4 regions of the Nocardia sp. NPDC058705 genome follow, and region 1 is predicted to be linked to each of the others. Evidence: riboswitches for the same ligand, from Rfam matches in the RefSeq annotation. Region 1 holds a riboswitch; each other region holds the start of a gene.
What was found. Region 1 has a riboswitch for S-adenosylmethionine ahead of ACFW6D_RS22030 (rhodanese-like domain-containing protein). Riboswitches for the same ligand answer to the same signal wherever they lie in the genome.

Region 1 (4,818 bases):
AACGGCCGCCCGGCGCGCGTGCCGGGCAGATCGCTGCCGAACATCAGCGCACCCGGATTGACCGTGTGGATGCGCCGCAACGTCTCGGCCACATCCATCTCCACCCGCCCGAACCCGGTCGCCTTCACCCTCGCACCCCGATCCACCAGGTCGAGCAGGTACGGCAAACCCTCCTCGGACATGCCGAGATGGTCGATCGAGAGCGCAGGCAGCTTCGAGATCACCGGTTGCAGCGAGGCCAGCATCTGACCGTCGATGTAGAGCTCCACATGCCAGCCCGCCAACTCGTGCGCGCGCAAGGCCTGCAGGGTCATCTCGGTGATGTCGGCGGCGGCGCGCTTGAGATTGAACCGCAGCGCCCGCACACCGGCCTGGTTCAGCTCGAGGATCTCGTCGTCGCCCGCATCGAGGTCGAGCCGGGTCACCCCGACCCAGTCGGGACCGAGCGCGGACAGTGCTGCCTTCAGATACGTCTGATCCACACCTTGGAAAGACGCACTGACGACAGCACCGCCGCGAACATCGAAGTGCGCCATACGCTTTCGATAATCATCGATCACGTACGGCTCGGGGAGATAGCCTTCGTTCTCGATCAGCGGAAACCGCGGATCGATGACGTGGACGTGGGCATCGAACACAGCTAAAGAATGCCCTATCTCGAGTGCGGCGGCAGCTCAGGCCTTGTTCGGTTCGGACGCGCGGAGCATGTCCTCGCGCTCGACGACCTTTACGCGCTCACGGCCTTCGGGCTCGCCGAGGGCGCGCTCGTGGGCGTCGAGGCGGTACCAGCCTGCCCACGTGGTGAACGGGATGCCCTTGCCCTCGAGGAACTCGGTGACGGCGTCCAGCTCGGGCTTGGGCGCGGGGGCGAAGGCCTTGGCGTCGTCGAGCAGGCAGGCGATGGTCTCGTTGGCGTCGCCCTTGGTGTGGCCGATGAGGCCGACGGGGCCGCGCTTGATCCAGCCGGTCACGTAGGTGGCGGGCATGAAGCGGGCGTCGCCTTCGGCGGTGTCGTCGGCGATCACGCGGCCGGCCTCGTTGGGTACGGTGCCTGCCTGATCGTCGAACGGCAGCTGGGTGACGTTCTGCGAGAGGTAGCCGACGGCGCGGTACACAGCCTGGATGTCCCAGTCGGTGAAGTTGCCGGTGCCCTTGACGTTGCCGGTCCCGTCGAGCTGGGTGCGCTCGGTCCGCAAACCCACGACCTTGCCGTCTTCACCGAGGACCTCGGCCGGGGACTCGAAAAAGTGCAGGAACAGCTTGTGCGGGCGATCGCCGTGATCGCGAATGGCCCACTGCTCCAAGGTGTTGGCGACCATGTCGACCTGCTTGGAGTTACGACGCGCGGCTTCGGAGCCTTCGTCGTAGTCGATGTCTTCAGGGTTGACGATGACCTCGATCGTCGGCGAGTGATCCAGCTCGCGCAGCTCCAAAGGCGTGAACTTGGCCTGTGCGGGGCCGCGACGTCCGAAGACGTGGACCTCGAGGGCCTTGTTGTTCTTGAGTCCTTCGTAGACGTTCGGCGGGATCTCGGTCGCCAGCAGCTCGTCACCGGTCTTGGCCAACACCCGGGCCACGTCGAGGGCGACGTTGCCGACACCGAGGACCGCGACCTTCTCAGCCTCGAGGGGCCAGGAACGGGGGACGTCGGGGTGGCCGTCGTACCAGGACACGAAGTCGGCGGCACCGTAGGAACCATCGAGCTCGATCCCGGGGATACCCAGGGCGCGGTCGGCGTTGGCGCCGGTGGAGAAGATGACCGCGTCGTAGAACTGGCGCAGGTCGTCGAGGGTGATGTCGGTGCCGTAGTCGATGTTGCCGAGCAGGCGGACCTGGTCTTTGTCGAGGACCTTGTGCAGGGCGGTGATGATGCCCTTGATCCGCGGGTGGTCGGGGGCGACGCCGTAGCGGATCAGGCCGAAGGGCGCGGGCATGCGCTCGTAGAGGTCGATGCTGACCTCGGCATCGGACTTCATCAGGGCGTCGGCGGCGTAGATACCGGCCGGTCCCGCGCCCACGATCGCAATGCGAAGCGGGCGAGTAGCTGCACTCTGTTCGGTCATGTCTACGCGCACCCTTTGGTCGAGAACTGATTTGACGGCGTCAACTTAGCTTAGGCTAAGTCGAATATCCGACTTACTGGCAGCTGCCATCGACGTCGGCAGCAGCCGCAATCAACGCGATTCTAGCTGCGGCATTGCGGCCACCCGGCGTGCGGTGTAGCCGCCCGCGCGGGTCTGCGAGGATTACAGCATGAACGAGGAGCAAACAGGCTCGGATGACCAGCCCGTAGTGGTGGATCAGACCGACAAGCGTTCCATCGTCCCGTTCGTCGCGGCAGCGGTGGTGGCGATCATCGTGCTCATCGGCATCGTGCTGGGCGGACTGCTCTCGCCCGCTGAGAAAAATGTCACAGAGGCCGACCGGCTCGCGGCCGCCGTCACCAACTATATCGACGCCCGCTCGCGCAGCGACCTGCGTCCGCCGACGGGTGTGGCCTGCGAAGGCTTCAACGAGGAGAGCTCCGGCCTTTCCGAACAGCTCGGTGGCCCGAAATCCACGGTCACGATCGACGGTAAGGGTTTCGAGAACGCCACCGTCAACGGCGACCGCGCCAAAATCGACGCGACCGTCGTGGTCAACGGCAACCCCGCGACCACCAACTGGAAACTGACCCGCGCCGACGGCGCGTGGCTGGTGTGCACCTTCTGAATCGTTTGACACGATGACCGGTGCCGAGGCAATCTCAGATCGCAAGGTCATGAGTGCCAGCGTCAAGCCCCGGCTCGCTGGTCGGCAACCCTCCTCCGCGGTGGGGTGCTCCGGGTGACGACCTGGCCGTGTGTTCCGGAGTTCCGGCACGGCAAGAGCGGATTCACGCAGGAGGATCGACATGACTTACGCCGGCGACATCACCCCTGAGAAGGCGTGGGAGCTGCTCACCGAGCACCCCGGCGCCGTGCTGGTCGACGTGCGCACCGAAGGCGAGTGGGCACACATCGGCATCCCCGACACCAGCTCCATCGAACGCCCCGCCCATTTCATCGAATGGGTCGACGGCACCGGCACCCGCAACCCCGACTTCGGCGTGCAGCTCGAGCAGGCCCTCGCGGGTCGCCCCGACGACGCCCCGGTCGTGTTCCTGTGTCGCTCCGGCCAGCGTTCCGCGCACGCGGCGAACCTGGCGACGGCGGCGGGCGTGGCACCGTCCTACAACGTGCTCGACGGTTTCGAGGGTGGTCCCGACGCGTTCGGTCAGCGCGGCAGCACCGGCTGGCGCGCCGTCGGCCTGCCGTGGCGTCAGGCATAAGGAGAAAAGCATGATCACCGGTGGTTCGTTCGACAAGCCACTGCCCGAGGGTGTCGGTCCCGGCACGCTCGGTGTGCGTGGCGGCCTGCGCCGTTCCGGCTACGACGAGACGTCCGAGGCCCTGTATCTGACCTCGGGTTTCGTCTACGAGAGCGCCGAAGCCGCCGAGGCCGCCTTCACCGGCGACATCGAGCACTTCGTCTACTCCCGCTTCGGCAACCCGACCGTGGCGATGTTCGAGGAGCGCATCCGCCTGCTCGACGGCGCCGAAGCCGCCTTCGCGACGGCATCCGGCATGTCCGCGGTGTTCACGGCGCTCGGCGCATTGCTGAAGGCGGGCGACCGTCTCGTCGCGGCTCGCAGCCTGTTCGGCTCGTGCTTCGTGGTGTGCAACGAGATCCTCCCGCGCTGGGGCATCGAAACCGTCTTCGTCGACGGCGACGACCTCGACCAGTGGGAACAGGCCCTGTCGGTCCCCACCCAGGCCGTCTTCTTCGAGACCCCCGCCAACCCGATGCAGACCCTCGTCGATGTCCGCAAGGTCACCGAGCTGGCCCACGCCGCGGGCGCAAAGGTGGTGCTGGACAACGTCTTCGCCACCCCGTTGCTGCAGCGCGGCTTCGAACTCGGCGCCGACGTGGTCGTCTACTCCGGCACCAAACACATCGACGGCCAGGGCCGCGTCCTCGGCGGCGCCATCCTCGGCGCCAAGGACTACATCGACGGCCCCGTGAAAACCCTGATGCGCCACACCGGCCCAGCCCTGAGCCCCTTCAACGCCTGGACCTTGCTCAAGGGCCTGGAAACCATGCCGCTGCGGGTGCGCCACTCCACCGAATCGGCCCTGCAAGTGGCCAAGTTCCTGGAGATCAACGATTCGGTCGACTGGGTGAAATACCCCTTCCTGGAATCACATCCACAGCACGCCCTCGCCAAGGAACAGATGTCCGGCGGCGGCACAGTCGTCACCTTCGCCCTCAACGGCGACGACGGCAAAAAACGAGCCTTCGAGGTCCTGAACCGCCTCCGCATCATCGACATCTCCAACAACCTCGGCGACGCCAAAACCATGATCACCCACCCCGCCACCACCACCCACCGAGCCATGGGCCCGGAGGGACGCGCGTCAATCGGCTTGTCCGACGGGGTCGTTCGCATCTCGGTAGGCCTCGAAGACCTCGAAGACCTCCTCGGCGACCTCGACCACGCCCTGAGCTGAACGGCTCGCGAACAACCTCCTGACCTGCGCGTGGAGCCACCGCGGTCGCCCAGGAGTGCCGGGCCCGCCGCAGCGGGGGGCGGGGTTCACAGTCGGTTCGGTCGGTGCAGCCGTATCGACTTCACAAAAATGAGTATGCGTTCGTACTTGCGCGGACTGTGACCGGAGACCTACGCTGGTCCCAACAGGCGGGCGACCACGGATGTACTTGCATCGCAATGCTTTTGGATAGCGCCTGGCGGGCAAAAGCAATGCCCCGAGCGGCATGCATCTGAGATACCAGATGCAG
Region 2 (4,818 bases), on a different contig from region 1:
CGCTGGTGTCGTTCAACATCGCCCACACCTCATCGAGCATCGACGCATTGCGCGCCGCCGATTCGGCGGTCATCCACTTCCTCGGCGAACACCAACGCCACATCGCCGACCGCTTCTCCCGCACCGCCGCCGACCGCTTCACCGACCGCTCCCTGTGGACCACCCTCGACACCGGCGAACCGGTCCTGCACGGCACCCCCATCTGGCTGCGCACCACCATCCACAAACTCATCGACCTCGGCGACCACACCCTGGCCGTAGGCCTGGTAACCCGAGTCCACGACCAAACCGAAGACTCCCCCTCAGCAGCCCCCCTGCTGTACTACAACGGCAAATACCACCGCCCGACAGCCCTCGATACCTGATCGAACAGGCAAACCGCGCTCGAAGGCTAGTGTTGATCCAGTGAGCGAGGCATACGACTGGTCGTGGTTGCGCGGCGGTGTCCCGGGAATCGACCTGGACACCTATCTTGCGATGCCGGAAGACCTCTCTCGGGTGATCGAGGTCAAAGACGGCTTGGTCGTGCACTGCGACTCACCATCGCCGAATCACATCGCCATCGCCGACGCGATCAAACAGTCTCTGCGAGAAGCGATCCGGAAGCGCGATTCCGGTCAACCGTGTCTGAAGGCCAGCGGCGAACTCGACATGCTGGTCTCCGAGGTCCCGTTCAACTTCCGCCGCCCCGACGCCATCGTGTATCGCTGCGTCGAAGACCCCCGCGACAAGTGGAAGACCAAGCCGACCGCGGGCGACGCCCTCCTGGTCGTCGAGGTGGTCTCACCAGCGACTGTCACCGCCGATTGTGTGGACAAGCGAGCGGAATACGCGCGACTCGGCATCGAGCAGTACTGGATCGTCCGCATGGAGAACAACGACGGCCGCGTGAAGTCCATCGAAATCCTCCGCCTCAATACCGCAGGCGTCTACATCTCCGCCGACACCCGCTTCCGCTCCCACAACCCCATCGCGATCGCCGTCTCGGACCCACTCGATGTCACCATCACCTGGGATGTCCTCGACGCCGACCTCGCCTGAGACCGTCTCCATGAGCGAGTTCCGTGTGACAGGTGTCTACCCCGTCAGCTTCAAAGCGAATCCGTCGGTAGTCGGCGACACGACCGACAACTTCACTGTCGGGGCGGCCGTCGAACTCCGACGTGCAGATGAGGTCCTCGCGAGCGGGGTCCTGCAAGCGATCGAGCTACTCTGCCCGGGAGCCAAGGTCGCGCTCACCTTCTCGGACACGATCTCCCAGCACATCCGCGTAGGCGATGTCGTCTACGCGGTCGAGGCGGCCGGATAGTCCCGCCAACTTCCACAGCACAGGCGGTTGACAGCGGAACGAGACGGCGGTCAGCCGATCAAGCAGGGGGCCGCGCCTTCGGGGGAGGCGGCGGTGAGGGGTCGGGTTTCGGGGGTGGGGTTCCAGTGGCCGTCGGTGGCGGCGTAGGCCCAGGTGGGACCGTTGGCGACCAGGGTGGCGACGGCTTCGATCAGGCGGTCTACGTCGGCGGCGGTGGTGCCGAGGCCGATGCTGGCACGCAGGGCGGCGTCGAGGCCGAGGCTCGCGAGGAGGGGGTGGGCGCAGAAACGGCCGTCGCGGACGCCGATGGCGTGTTCGGCGGAGAGGTAGGCGGCTACCTGGCCGGGGGCGTAGTCGGCGATAGTGAAGGCGACGATGCCGACACAGTCGGGGCTGTCGGACCAGATGGTGACCAGGTCGACGCCGGGGATCGCGGACAGGCCGTCGCGGAGACGATCGGCCAGGAAGCGTTCGTGCGCAACGAGTTCGGCGGGATCGATGGCGGCGAGTGCGTCACAGGCTGCGGCAATCGCGGCCGCGCCCAACACATTCGGCGAACCGCCCTCGTGCCGCTGCGGCGCGCAAGCCCATTCCACTTCCGACACACCGACATTGCGCACGGCGCCACCACCGGCAAGGTAGGGCTCACCCTGGTCCAGCCAGTCACGCCGCCCGACGAGCACACCCGAGCCGAACGGCGCGTACAGCTTGTGCCCGGAGAACGCGAGGTAGTCGATCCCGGTCTCGCGCAAGGAGATCCGTCGATGCGGAGCCAGCTGCGCGGCGTCGACGAGAATCCGCGCACCACACAGGTGGGCGATGGTCGCGAGCCGTTCCAGCGGCAGCACCTCACCGGTGACGTTGGATGCCCCGGTCACCGCGAGCAGCGCGGCCGGCTTGCTGCACAACTCGGCGACGACCCGCTGAATCGTCTCCTCGACAGTCGCACCGGCCCGCACCACCCGGCGACCGTGCTCGGTCCACGGCAGGAAGTTGGCGTGATGTTCGATATCGAGCACCACCGTCTCCCCTGGCACGCACCCGGCCAGCAGGTTCAGCGAATCGGTGGTGTTGCGCGTGAACACCACCACCTGGTCGTCGTCGGCATCGAGGAACCGGGCAACCGACCCACGCGAGGCCTCGTAGCACTCGGTCGAGATCCGCGAGGCATACCCCGCACCCCGGTGCACGCTGGCGTAGAACGGCAGCAACTGCGAAATCCGGTCGGTGACCTGCTTCAACGCGGGCGCACTCGCGGCGTAGTCGAAGTTGGCGTAGGAGCTGGTGCCGCCCTGAACGAGCGGAACCTGCAGGTCGGCACCGGAAACGGCGGCGATGGCACAGGTGGGGTCGATTACAGCAGTCATGACGAAATCCCGTCGGCTCAGGGACCCGCTCCACAAGAGTTGGCCCGCGCTTGCCGCGCCCAATTCGGACGTCAGCCTGGTCGTCACCCGGAGCACCCCACCGCGGAGGAGGGTTGCCGACCAGCAAGCCGGGGCTGAACGCTGGTACTCGTGACCTGCAACGAGAGTGACAGATGACCTCGCGGCCTGTCAACTACCCCGGCGGAAGTGGCCTCCTACCGCGCCGAACTTCGATTGCCTCGGCACGGCAGATGCGTACGCTGGGCTCGTGCACGTCGAGATCGAACAGATCATTCGCGAGTTCCCGCAGCGCGACGATTATCGCGACATCCGGGAGCGGATCGAAAGTAGTGTTGGCGCAGGCGATCTCGAGTTCGCCGTGTCGCTCGGCCGAGCGGCGGCCACGGCCTACGGTGCCGGTAATTGGATTGTCGAGGATTGCGTCGGCACATTGCTCCACGCCTCCGCACCGGAGAGGGCCGGGGCCGCGCTCCGGGTGCTCGCGGCGACGAAGCCGGAGAAGAGCCGGGCGGGCCGGATAGCGGCGAAGCTGGCCGGATCGCTGGAAGCGGACGAGGCCGTCGCCGCGTTCGGTCAAGCCGGTCTGATCGGGCCGATCGCGGACGAGCTGCGTGCCTGTTTGCTGCAGGAGTTGATCCTGCGCGGCGTCACGGTGGCCGACCACGACGGGCTCGTGCGGTGGGCGAATTCGGCGCACTGGTCAGGTCATCCGCTGCGCGTGCTGCCGTTCGAACGCACACCCTTCGAGCACGGGCTCGCGCTGCGCCAATTCAGCCAGCACGGTTCGAGCGTCGGCCTGCCGTTCAGTGCCGACACCTCCCCCGCGCTGAGCAGACGCACTCGACTCGCCCTCCCCCGCGCCAAGGAAACTACCCACCCCGCGGTCGCGGACCGACTCGCGCAGGCTGTCGCGAACTGGAAGCGAGAATCCAACGGGCGCATCGAATCTCGGACCTTCGCACTCGGCAGCGTCCCCGACCCGGCGACGACGGCGGCCCTCATGGACACCTTGTCGCTGGAGTGCCTACACGCCCGGCACCCGTCGGCGACCGACCTCGTGGTCACCCCGTCCACACCCGGGCAGGTCTGGTCGATGCTGTTCGCCGCGGCGGCCAACGGCGGCGCCTACAACCACGGCGAAGGCGCGGCCTACGGCCGTCTGCGCGCCTGGCGTTCGCTCGGGGCACTGTGTGGTGCAACAGAATTCGACACCATCGACCATGTCACCCGCCTCGCGCGGGACTGCCACTGGTTCACCTTCGAGGCCGATACCGCATGGTTCGAGCGCGTCGCCTGGGATATCGGCATCGTCGCACTGACCCCCGAACCCGCCCTGTCGATCCTCGCTGCCACCGACACCGACTGACCGGCGCGTTCGCGCGGTGAGGCACGCCCGACGCGGCGGGAATCGCCCATGAGGGGGGCCGGCGGAACTAGCATCCGACGAAGGGAATTGCTGCGCTGAGGGCTCGGCAGATCAATGTGGCGCTGCGGGTGGGGTCCGATGTCAAACCGGTACACAAGGGGTGAACTTTGCCCGCGATGGACGCCGTACGATCGAGTGAAGCGAAAACAGTCCACGTATCAGATCGGAAGAAGACCATGTCATACGCCTTGAGCTCCACTTCGGCGGACGTGAGCGCTGATCTGCCCGATGAATTCGTCCACCTGGCGAGGTTGGCGTTGGCGGGGCGTGAGCAGGATGTCGCGATGTTCGTGCGGCGGGCCGCGCGGCGACACCGGCATGCAAGTCCCGAGTTGGCCGATGCGTTGATCGCGCTGCTGCGCCAGAACCCCACTCGCGCCAATCCCCTTCGCGCTGAGGTGGATACGCCGATTCCGGTAGACGGCGACAGTCGGCTGCCGTTGGTTCGGGTGATCGCACCCGGCGCCACTGTCGAAGTGCCGATCCTGGCCGCCGAGACCTACGACGTGCTCACCCAGATCGTCGATGAGCGCAAGCAAGCCGACCGGCTGGCCGCCGCCGACCTCACCCCGGCGCGCAGCCTGCTGTTCGTCGGCCCGCCCGGCGTCGGCAAGACGATGGCCGCGGCGTGGCTGGCCCATCAGCTGGAGCTGCCGCTGGTGGTCCTCGACCTGGCGACCATCATGAGCAGCCTG
Region 3 (4,818 bases), on a different contig from region 1:
CGAGCGGCACTGATGCCCACCTATGCCTGGTTGACGCTCTTCACCCGAGATTGGCAAAAGTTGACTCGCGATCAGCAAGTAGCCTTCCTACGATCGGTGTCGATCCTGGTCGAAGATCTGCGCGCCGGAGCCGGGTTCCGCCCTGGACTGCGCGTCAAGAAGATGAAGGGCTACGACAACATCTGGGAGATGACGTGGGCGCCTGACGGGCGCGCGACGTTCAGTTACGGCGACTCGGTGACGACGGGTGAGGCCCATGTGATCTGGCGGCGAATAGGCACCCACGACATCTTCACCGCTCCATAAGCGAACGACTGTTGCCACGGCGGGTACCTCAACCGAGCGGACGGCGCCCGGCAGGTTTCAAGGAACCTCAGTGATGCCGACGGTCGGAAAGAAGAAGCACGACCGCCCCGCGTTGTCAGTGGTTCCGAAGACGGCAGCCAGCACAGTGCCACGCCCAGTGTCCACAGGCACCGCACGCACACCACCGACGGGAACAGCGGCGAAGAGAAAGTCGCGAATCGCGTTTTCAGCCAGCGGCCGCAGTTCTACAGGAACCTCGGGCGGAACCATCGCCCGAACGAGGTCGGCAATGGGCCCCATCGAAGCCATCCCACCCCGTCCGGTGCTGATATTGAGCCACGCCACCTGCATCCCGGAGGTCTTCGTAGCAGCAGTGTCGGGAGCGAGTCCATAGGGCAGGAACGTGAACAACGTCTGCCCGGACTTCACCGCGGACAGGTCGAGTCCCGGAGTGGGCAGCGTGTTCGTCGGCCACGGACCCGGCACCGCACCCGCGACCGCCGGGACGAGCCCCGCGCCGTCACCGGTGCAGTTCGCCGCAACCGTCGGATAGAGGAACGGCTGAATACCCATGGCTTTCAGCGTCTCGACGACGGTCCGGTAGGCGCCGAGCAGGTCGCCCGGGCCCGCGGCTGGAGTGGCGTTCGGCGCGTCCCTGGTGACGGCGGGCGTCACCGGCGCGGCCGGTTCAGCGGTGGCCGACGGCGCGGTCAGCAGCAACGCGGCGGCGCAGGCCGTCAGCGCGGTCAGTGTGGTGGAACGACGCCCCATGTTCACGACGTACTCCTCATCGACGCAGAGAAGGCCGACGCTACCGCGTGCGATGGGTGAATCGGGCAAGGTGAAGTAACCGGGGGTTCGGCGCGTCGCAATCTCCCAGCGAACCGAACCGGGGCAATTGTGGCTGCCCCGGCGGCCGGTTCCAACCCCTGCGCTCACGCTGATTTCTACCGTTGCGACCACGACACCTGTGTCACATGCTGATTCAGCTCGGGCCGCGAGGCAGGCGAGCACAACCATCCAGAGCGACCGAGAGACCCGGCTCTACGACGTCGCAGCAACCCGCCCTTCGAGGGTGCGGGTGCTTCTGCCGGGATCGATGGAGGAGTTTTTCGTGCTGACCGCGTCCACTGTCTCCGGCGTCGAGACCGCCCCGCTGGGCGATGCTCCGCCCGCTGGTGCCGCCGACGACCTCCCCCGGATCGCCGGTTCCTGGCACCCTCCAAGCGCCTCGACGGCTACCTCGGGCCGAACCCGTCCGGTGTCTATCACTCGACGACCACAGGCGAAACCAAGCTCATCGCCACCTTTTCCGGTGCCGGTGACGCCCTGCAAGGCGAGATCGCGGTGCTCACCAAGAAGAACAGCGGCCTCAACACCGCCGTCCACAAGGCCCTCGTCGATGCCATCGCCGACGGCAGCTATCAGAAGGTCCCCGATCGCTGGGGGCTGGATTCGGAGAAGGTCACCGAGTCGCGCATCAACCCGCCCGGTCTGCCGAAGAAGCCCGCCGCATGAGTTCGTTCGAGAGATCAGGAGCACGGGCATGAAATTCCTGCTGATGACACTGATCACCCGGGTGCCCGACCCGGTCACCGGTGTGGTCCCGACAACGCGTGACGGCCTGCACGAAGTGATCGAACAGGCAAGGCGCGCCGAAGAATTCGGTTACGACGGATTCGCGGTCGGTGAGCGGCACGAGGACCCGTTCCTGTCCGGCGCTCCCCCGGTGGTACTGAGCCATATCGCCGCGGTCACCACGCGGATCAGCCTGTTCACCGCGGTCACCACCTTGAGCCTGCTCGATCCGGTGCGCGCGTTCGAGGACTACTCCACGCTCGACAACCTGTCCGAGGGCAGGCTCGAGCTGATCATCGGCAAGGGCAACGGGGCGGCGCAAGCGCAGCTCTATCACGTCACCACCGAGGACCAGTGGGAGCGCAATCGTGAAGGGTACGAACTCTTTCGGGCGCTGTGGGACAGCGAGGAGGTGACGTGGTCGGGCCAATTTCGGCCGTCACTCACCGCGGCCAAGGCGCTCCCGCGACCGTTGCAGCCGCGCGTGCGGATCTGGCACGGCAGTGCGACGAGCCGGGAGTCGGTGGAACTGGCCGCGCGCCACGGTGATCCGGTGTTCTCGGCGAATGTCACCCATCCGATCGAGCCGTATGCCGAGCTGATCCGCCACTATCGCGAACAGTGGGCGCACTACGGTCACAACCCGGCTGACGCCTTGGTCGGGGCGGGCACGGCGGGTTTCCATGTCGCGCGGACCTCGCAGGAGGCCGTCGAGGTGTTCCGGCCGCTCTACGAGGCACGGACCGCCTTGCAGCGCAAGGTCGGCAATCCGGTCGTGTTCGAGACCGTCGAAGATTTCATCGCCCGATCGTCGGCGCTGGTCGGTAGTGCGGAGCAGGTGATCGACAAGGTCGGCCGTTATCACGAGCAGTTCGGGCACGAGGTGATCCACCTGTCCGCCGAACGCGACGGCCGCACCGAAGCCGACTACCTGGGCAGTCTCGAGCTGTTCCAGGCCGAGGTGGCGCCCGAGCTGCGCCGCCGCATTCCGAGCCGTCCGCTGGCCGCAGGTCGCCAATTGTCTGGAGTTACCTCGTGATTCGACATCGTCTCTCCGCGTTCGCCGGTGTGTTCGCCGCCGCGACCACTGTGGTGGCGTGCGGGAGCGGCACCGGCGATCAGGGCGGCCAGGCCGGTCCGCCGCAGCCCGGCGGCACTCTGCGCTACGGGCTCTCGCAGGCGCCCACCTGCTCGGATCCGGCGCAGGCCGGCTCGAACCAGACCATCTATGTGACCCGCCAGATCGTCGATTCGCTGACCGACCAGGATCCGAAGACCGGGGCCATCACGCCGTGGCTGGCCGAAAGCTGGGAGGTCAGCCCGGACTCGAAGGTCTTCACGTTCAAGCTGGCCGACGGGGTGAGCTTCAGCGACGGAACCCCGCTGACCGCCGACTCGGTGCGCGACACCTTCGACGCGGTGATCGAACTCGGCGGGGCGAAGGCTCCGCTCGGTGCGAGCTATCTCACCAACTATGTCGGCACCACGGCCGTCGACAAGCTCACCGCCCGAGTCGAATTCAGTCAGCCCAACGCGCAGTTCCTCCAGGCCTCCTCGACATCGCAGCTCGGCATCCTGAGCCAGTCGACCAATGCCAGACCATCGGAGGCTCGCTGCGCTGGTGACACCATCGGCAGCGGACCGTTCACCTACGCCGAGTGGAAGCAGGACACCTCCGCCACACTGGCCAAGCGTGCCGGATACCACTGGGGTTCAGCCGTTTTCGCACACAAGGGTGAGGCCTACCTGGATCGGATCGAGTTCACCGTCGTTCCGGAATCCGGGGTGCGCACCGGCAGCCTGGCATCGGGCCAGCTCGACGCGATCAGCGACGCACTGCCACAGGACGCACCGCAGATCGAAGCGACCGGCGGCCGGGTGCTGTCCACCTCCAACCCGGGCACTCCGTTCGGCTTCTCCCTCAATGTGACTCGTGGCCCGCTGCGAGATCCAGCGGTGCGCCAAGCGCTACTCCCCGCACTGGATCGCCAGCAGCTCGTCGACACCGTCCTCGGCCCACAGTTCAGAACCGCCACCTCGAGCTTGGCCGCGACGACCCCCGGCTACACGGATCTGTCGGCCGAACTGGCCTACGACCCGGCCAAGGCGAAGTCGATCCTCGAGCAGGCCGGCTGGGTACCCGGCCCCGACGGCATCAGGACAAAAGCCGGTGAGCGGCTGAGCTTTTCGGTGACCTTCAGCCAGGTTTTCGCGGGCAATCAGGCGATCCTGGAATTGGTGCAGCAGCAGTTGCGACAGGTGGGCGTCGAACTGAAGCTCGACCTGGTGTCGACGCCGGAGTGGACGGCGCGGCAGAACGCCAAGGACTTCGATTCGAATTACGGCAACAACACCCGCGCCGACGGCGACATCTTGCGCACGTCGTTTTCCCTGACCGGACGCAATCTCAATGCGCGGGGCCCGATTCCGGAGCTCGATGAGGCTCTCGACAAGCAGCTGGCCACCAGCGATCCCGCAGCACGAGCGGAACTGATCAAAACCGCGCAGCGGTTGATCCTCGCCAACGGGCTCTCCATCCCCACGATCGAGCTGTCCCAGGCGATCGGCGCAGCCTCGCATACGCAGGATCTGAAGTTCGAGGCCTCGGCTCGACTGCAGTTCTTCGACACCTGGTTGAGCGGGCACTGATGAGCGCCTCGGACGGGGATTCACGGGACGGGCGCGCGGCGAGTGGAGGTGTTCGCGGCGGTCTCCAGGGTCGGCGCGTCGTTCCACGCCTCAGTCCGGGCCGCACGAACTCGGCAGGCAGTGGCACTGCTCGATACCTGGGTTCGCGTGTATTGCAGGCGATCTGGGTGTTGTGGGCGGCATTCACGATCTCGTTCGTGGTGCTGTACCTGCTCCCCGCGGATCCGGTGTCGATGGCGGCCGACAGCGCTGGCACCGGCACGCCGGTCGACCAGGCGGCGGTCG
Region 4 (4,818 bases), on a different contig from region 1:
TCTGGAACGTGCGCGCGATGCCCGCACGTGCGGCCGCCTCCTGCGAACCGGGTCGCAGCCGCTTGCCCGCGACCTCCACCCGGCCCGCATCGGGACGCAGCACGCCCGAGATGAGATTCACAGTGGTCGTCTTCCCGGAACCGTTCGGCCCGATGATGGAGACGAATTCACCTGGAGCAACTGCCAATTCGAGATTCTCTACCGCCTGCACGCCGCCAAAAGACTTGCGCAGTCCATGCACCGCCAGCACCGGCTCGACCTCATCGAAGGACGGGGACACGTTCACTCCTCACCAGCACACCCTGCGGACGGAAACGGATGATCAGCAGCAACACCACGCCGTAGAGCAGGATGCGCGCCTCCGGCGCCAGCCGCAGCGCCTCGGGAACGCCGATCAGCACCGCCGCGCCGAGCACCGCGCCATAGGGCGAACCGGTGCCGCCGAGCACGAGAACGGTGACGATCAGCAGGGACATGGACAGGTTGAACACGGTCGGGTCGATGTAGCTGTACTGGTGCGCCAGCAGGGCGCCCGCGATCCCGGAGAACAGGGCGCTGATCGCGAAGGCCAGTGCCTTGTAGTCGCGCACCGGGATACCGGAGGACCGCGCGGCGACCTCGTCGGCACCGACCGCACGCAGCGCGGTGCCGAGCCGCGACCGTTGCACGCCGACCACCACCGCGAGGGTGATCGCCAGGAACACCAGGTCAAGCAGGAACACCTCGGTGTTCTCGGTGAACTCGTGACCGAGGATGCTGGGCACGGGGATACCGAAGATGCCGTAGCTGCCGCGCGTCACCGACTCCCAGTTGCGGATCACCGCCACGATCACGATGCCGATGCCCAGCGTGGCGATCGCGACATAGTGCCCGTTCAGATTCCACAGCGGCGCGGCAAGGACCGACGAGATCACCGCGGCCAGCACCCCACCCGCGAGGGCAGCGGCCAGGAACGGCCAGTCGTGATTCACCGTGAGGATCGCGGAGGTGTATGCGCCGATCGCGATGGGCCCGGCCTGGCCGATCACCAACTGCCCGGCCGAACCGGCGACCAGCGTCATCGAGACCGCGATGATCGCGTAGGCCAGGATCTGGGTGCCGACGACGATGGCGTAGTTGTTGGCGACCAGCGGCACGATCAGTGCCGCCACGGCGAACACCGCGACCGCGTGCCACCATCTGATCCGGAGTTGTCGCCCGGCGCCGAGGAAGGTGCCGGTGAGCGGTTCGGAACTGATCGCGGGCACCTTGGCCAGCAGGCCACCGGGCCGCAACACCAGAAACGCCACCAGCACCCCGAAGGTGATCAGGTCGCGGTAGCCGTCGCCGAAGGTGTAGATGCCGAAGGCTTCCACGATGCCGAGGGCGAACCCGCCGATCACCGCGCCCGGAATCGACCCGAGCCCACCGATGGTGGCCGCCACGAACCCGGTGAGCCCGGCGAGCGTGCCGCTGGTCGGCGAGATGTTCGAGTTGTACAGGCCGACAAAGATTCCCGCCAGACCGCCGAGCCCCGACGCGATGGCGAAGGCGAGCACCTGGATGCGGCTCACGCCGATCCCCATCTGGGCGGCGGCATCCGGATCCTGAGCGGTGGCGCGAATCGCCAGGCCGTAGCGGCTGAACCGCAGGAACCCGGCCAGGCCGAGCATCACCACCAGGGTGATCGCGAACATCACCAGATCGGAGGTGCCGAAGCGGACGCCGCCGAGCTGGAAGTTGTTGGTGGGCAATACCTGTGGGAACGGCCGCGTTTCCGGTCCGAACACGATCTGGGTCAGGTTCTCGATGATCAACCCGGCCGCCACCGTCGCCAGCAGCGCCGCGATGGCAGGCGCTTTGCGCAGCGGATGCACGGCCAGCAGGTCGATGCCGACACCGACCGCCGCGGTGATCGCAACCACCAGCACGAGGGTCAGCCACAACGGGAAACCCTGTTCGGCGATCAGCCACCAACCCAGGATCGAGCCGAGGGCGAACACCGCGCCGTGCGCGAAATTGATGACATTGGTGACGCCGAAGATGAGGGTGATGCCCACGGCGAGCAGCGCGTACGCGTTGCCGTGGACCACCCCCGCGATGAGCGTGTCGAACATCAGCGGTTGCCGGTCGGCACGAACTTGCCTTCCTTCAGCACCAGTTCACGCGGGGTGACACCCTTCGGGCGCCGCGTTTCCTGGTCGAAGGCGAAGGTGCCCAAACCGATTCCGGTGAACTGGGTTTCGGTTTTCAGGCCGTCGAGGATGCCCTCGCGGGTGGCGCCGCCCTTCTTCGCCGCCTGCACGACGACATTGAGCGCGTCGTAGGCGTAGACGTTGAAGTCGCCGGGATCGGTGTTGAACTTCGTGCGGAACTTGGTGACGAAGTCCTGGACCTTCGGGTCCGGGTCGGCCGGGCTGAAGATGCCGTTGACGATGTCGCCCTCGGCCGCCGCGCCTGCCAGCGAGATGAACTGCGGGGTGTTCTGGCCGCCGAAGAACTGCCCGGCGAAGCCCACGTCACGCAACTGCTTGATCACCAGCGCACCGTCGGGACCGTAGCCGAGGTGCACGAAGGCTTCGGGGTTCGCTTCGCGGCCCTTGATCAGGATCGGCTTCACATCGGTGGAGTCGGGCAGGATCGGCGAGGAGTAGACGATCTCGACTCCCTTCTCCTCGGCGAACTTCTCGAAGAACTGGAAAGCCTGTTTGCCCCAGTCGGTTTCGAGGTAGACCACCGAGACCTTTTTGGCCTTCTTCGACACCCACTGGGCATTGCGTTCCTGGAAGACGTCGAGGGTGATCGACGGGCTCCACGAGTAGTTGCCCGCCTTGGTGAAGTCGACGGCGGAATTGGTGAAGCCGTACTGAACGAGCTTGCCGCGGTTGTAGATCGGCGATGCGGCGATCGAGGCGGGCGAGGAGAAGTCGCCGAGTTCGGCGATCACGGACTTGTCGTCGACGAATTTGGTGGCGATCGGGACGGTCTGCTTGGGATCGGATTGCGAATCCTCCCACTTCAATTCGACCTTGCGGCCGTTGATTCCGCCCGCCGCGTTGATCTCGTCCAGTGCCAGGTCGAATCCCTGCTGCCACAGACGCCCGTACTCCGCAGAAGGCCCGGTGCGCGGACCGGAGATGCCGAAATAGACCGGGCCGGAATCGGATCCGCCGCTGTCGCTGCAGCCGACCACCGTCGCGGCGATGCTCACCGCGGCAAGTGCGCCCGCCACGATTTCGACACGACGACGCGAGCCGAGAGAGAACTTGCTCATTGCTGGTATTCCTTCGTGAAGACAGCGCTTGCGATACCCGAGCGATATCGCCTGGTCGTCACCCGGGGCACCCCACCGCAAGCGAGGGTTGCCGATCAGCGAGCCGGGGCTCGAACGTGCTGATACTCGTGACCGTGGGCCGAAATCTAGCAGCGGATTCAGGCGCGCCTGTTCCGCCTTCGGGGTACTCGATGTGGTTGCGGGGCACTCGGATACGGAGCCACCTGCGGCAATTCGGCGCCTGGTGTTTTGCGATCAGCTCGAGACAAAAGACGGCGGCGCGCATGCGGTAATCCGCGCAGCATGCGACAAATCATTGTCGCCGTTCGCCGCGCTCGGTACTCCTGTTCCCATGACCACACTGCTGCACATCAATGCCTCCGCACGCGGCGAACTCAGCCAATCTCGCGCCATCGCAACAACTTTCATCGAGGCCCTCGCGGCGAAGGATTCCACCCTGCAGGTCGACACACTCGACCTGTTCGACGCCGGGCTGCCCGACTTCGGCACCGACGCGGCCGCCGCCAAACTGGCCGTGTTCACCGGATCCGAACAGACCCCCGAGCAGGTCGCCGCCTGGGAGCAGGCCCGCACCGTCTTCGACCGGTTCGCCGCCGCCCACCTCTACGTCGTCAACATCCCGATCTGGAATCACGGCGTGCCCTACATCCTCAAGCAGTACGTCGACATCATCACCCAGCCCGGCTGGGCGTTCGGCTTCGATCCCGAGGTCGGCTACAGCGGGCTCCTCGACGGCAAGCGCGCGGTCACGGTGTTCACCAGTGGCGTGCACCAGCCGGGTGTGCCGATCCAGTTCGGCAGCGACTTCGCCACCCCGTTCGTGCACGACTGGCTGCGATTCATCGGTGTGAAGGACGTCGCCGAGATCCGCTTCGCGCCGACCGTGCTCACCGAGGACCCGCAGGTCGGGTTCGCTGCCGCGCAGGAGCGGGCACGTGAGCTCGCCGGCGACTACTGAAGCGACATGGGCGCCGACGGGGCGGACAGTCGCGACGATCTGTGCCGTCGGGATTCTCGTCGTCGGGCAGCTCTACGTGGTGCTGCCGGTGCTCGGCGACCTGGCCGCGGCGTGGGACACCACCCACGCCGCGGTGACCTGGACAACCACTGCCTTCGGGCTCGCCTACGGCGCCGGCTTCCTCGTCACCGGCCCGCTGTCGGACCGTTGGGGACGCCGCCCGGTGATCGTCGGGGGTCTGGCGGCGACGGCCTTGTCCACCCTTGCGGTGATCGCGGCACCGAGTCTCGGCACCGGGATCGCCGCGCGGGTGGTGCAGGGGTTGACGGCCTCGTTCTTCGCACCGGCCGCGTTCGCCTACCTCGCCGAACGCATCGCACCGCAGCGCCGGGTCTTCGCCCTGACCTGCCTGACCAGCTCGTTCCTCGGCGCGGGCGTGCTCGCGCAGGTGTTCGCGCAACTCGTCGACGCCGCGTTCGGCTGGCGAGCGGTGTTCGTGGTCGGCGCGGCGGCCTTCGCGATCTCGGCACTGGCACTACGGGCGGTACTCGAACCAGGCCAACGCGCCGACTCGACAGCATCGGCG

Region 2: it holds a riboswitch for S-adenosylmethionine, as region 1 does, so the genes downstream of both, ACFW6D_RS29465 (aminotransferase class V-fold PLP-dependent enzyme) here and ACFW6D_RS22030 (rhodanese-like domain-containing protein) in region 1, are expected to answer to the same signal.
Region 3: it holds a riboswitch for S-adenosylmethionine, as region 1 does, so the genes downstream of both, ACFW6D_RS21210 (ABC transporter substrate-binding protein) here and ACFW6D_RS22030 (rhodanese-like domain-containing protein) in region 1, are expected to answer to the same signal.
Region 4: it holds a riboswitch for S-adenosylmethionine, as region 1 does, so the genes downstream of both, ACFW6D_RS13940 (ABC transporter substrate-binding protein) here and ACFW6D_RS22030 (rhodanese-like domain-containing protein) in region 1, are expected to answer to the same signal.

What each region holds. Positions count from the first base shown of each region.
Region 1 covers NZ_JBHYRN010000020.1:94,934-99,751, forward strand. The annotation lists gene ACFW6D_RS22015 (amidohydrolase family protein) at 1-638, opposite strand, end outside; gene ACFW6D_RS22020 (FAD-dependent oxidoreductase) at 675-2,063, opposite strand; gene ACFW6D_RS22025 (hypothetical protein) at 2,254-2,712, shown strand; SAM riboswitch class IV at 2,758-2,876, shown strand; gene ACFW6D_RS22030 (rhodanese-like domain-containing protein) at 2,894-3,310, shown strand; gene ACFW6D_RS22035 (O-succinylhomoserine sulfhydrylase) at 3,321-4,529, shown strand.
Region 2 covers NZ_JBHYRN010000039.1:2,058-6,875, forward strand. The annotation lists gene ACFW6D_RS29450 (flavin reductase family protein) at 1-365, shown strand, start outside; gene ACFW6D_RS29455 (Uma2 family endonuclease) at 406-1,041, shown strand; gene ACFW6D_RS29460 (hypothetical protein) at 1,052-1,309, shown strand; gene ACFW6D_RS29465 (aminotransferase class V-fold PLP-dependent enzyme) at 1,360-2,676, opposite strand; SAM riboswitch class IV at 2,718-2,832, opposite strand; gene ACFW6D_RS29470 (DUF6183 family protein) at 2,945-4,063, shown strand; gene ACFW6D_RS29475 (AAA family ATPase) at 4,300-4,818, shown strand, end outside.
Region 3 covers NZ_JBHYRN010000019.1:33,126-37,943, reverse strand. The annotation lists gene ACFW6D_RS21225 (AbrB/MazE/SpoVT family DNA-binding domain-containing protein) at 1-13, shown strand, start outside; gene ACFW6D_RS21220 (hypothetical protein) at 97-306, shown strand; gene ACFW6D_RS21215 (hypothetical protein) at 364-1,077, opposite strand; SAM riboswitch class I at 1,320-1,412, shown strand; partial or broken gene ACFW6D_RS21210 (ABC transporter substrate-binding protein) at 1,528-1,824, shown strand; gene ACFW6D_RS21205 (LLM class flavin-dependent oxidoreductase) at 1,853-2,923, shown strand; gene ACFW6D_RS21200 (ABC transporter substrate-binding protein) at 2,920-4,533, shown strand; gene ACFW6D_RS21195 (ABC transporter permease) at 4,671-4,818, shown strand, end outside.
Region 4 covers NZ_JBHYRN010000009.1:120,729-125,546, forward strand. The annotation lists gene ACFW6D_RS13930 (ABC transporter ATP-binding protein) at 1-280, opposite strand, end outside; gene ACFW6D_RS13935 (ABC transporter permease) at 261-2,096, opposite strand; gene ACFW6D_RS13940 (ABC transporter substrate-binding protein) at 2,096-3,253, opposite strand; SAM riboswitch class IV at 3,273-3,387, opposite strand; gene ACFW6D_RS13945 (FMN-dependent NADH-azoreductase) at 3,606-4,232, shown strand; gene ACFW6D_RS13950 (MFS transporter) at 4,210-4,818, shown strand, end outside.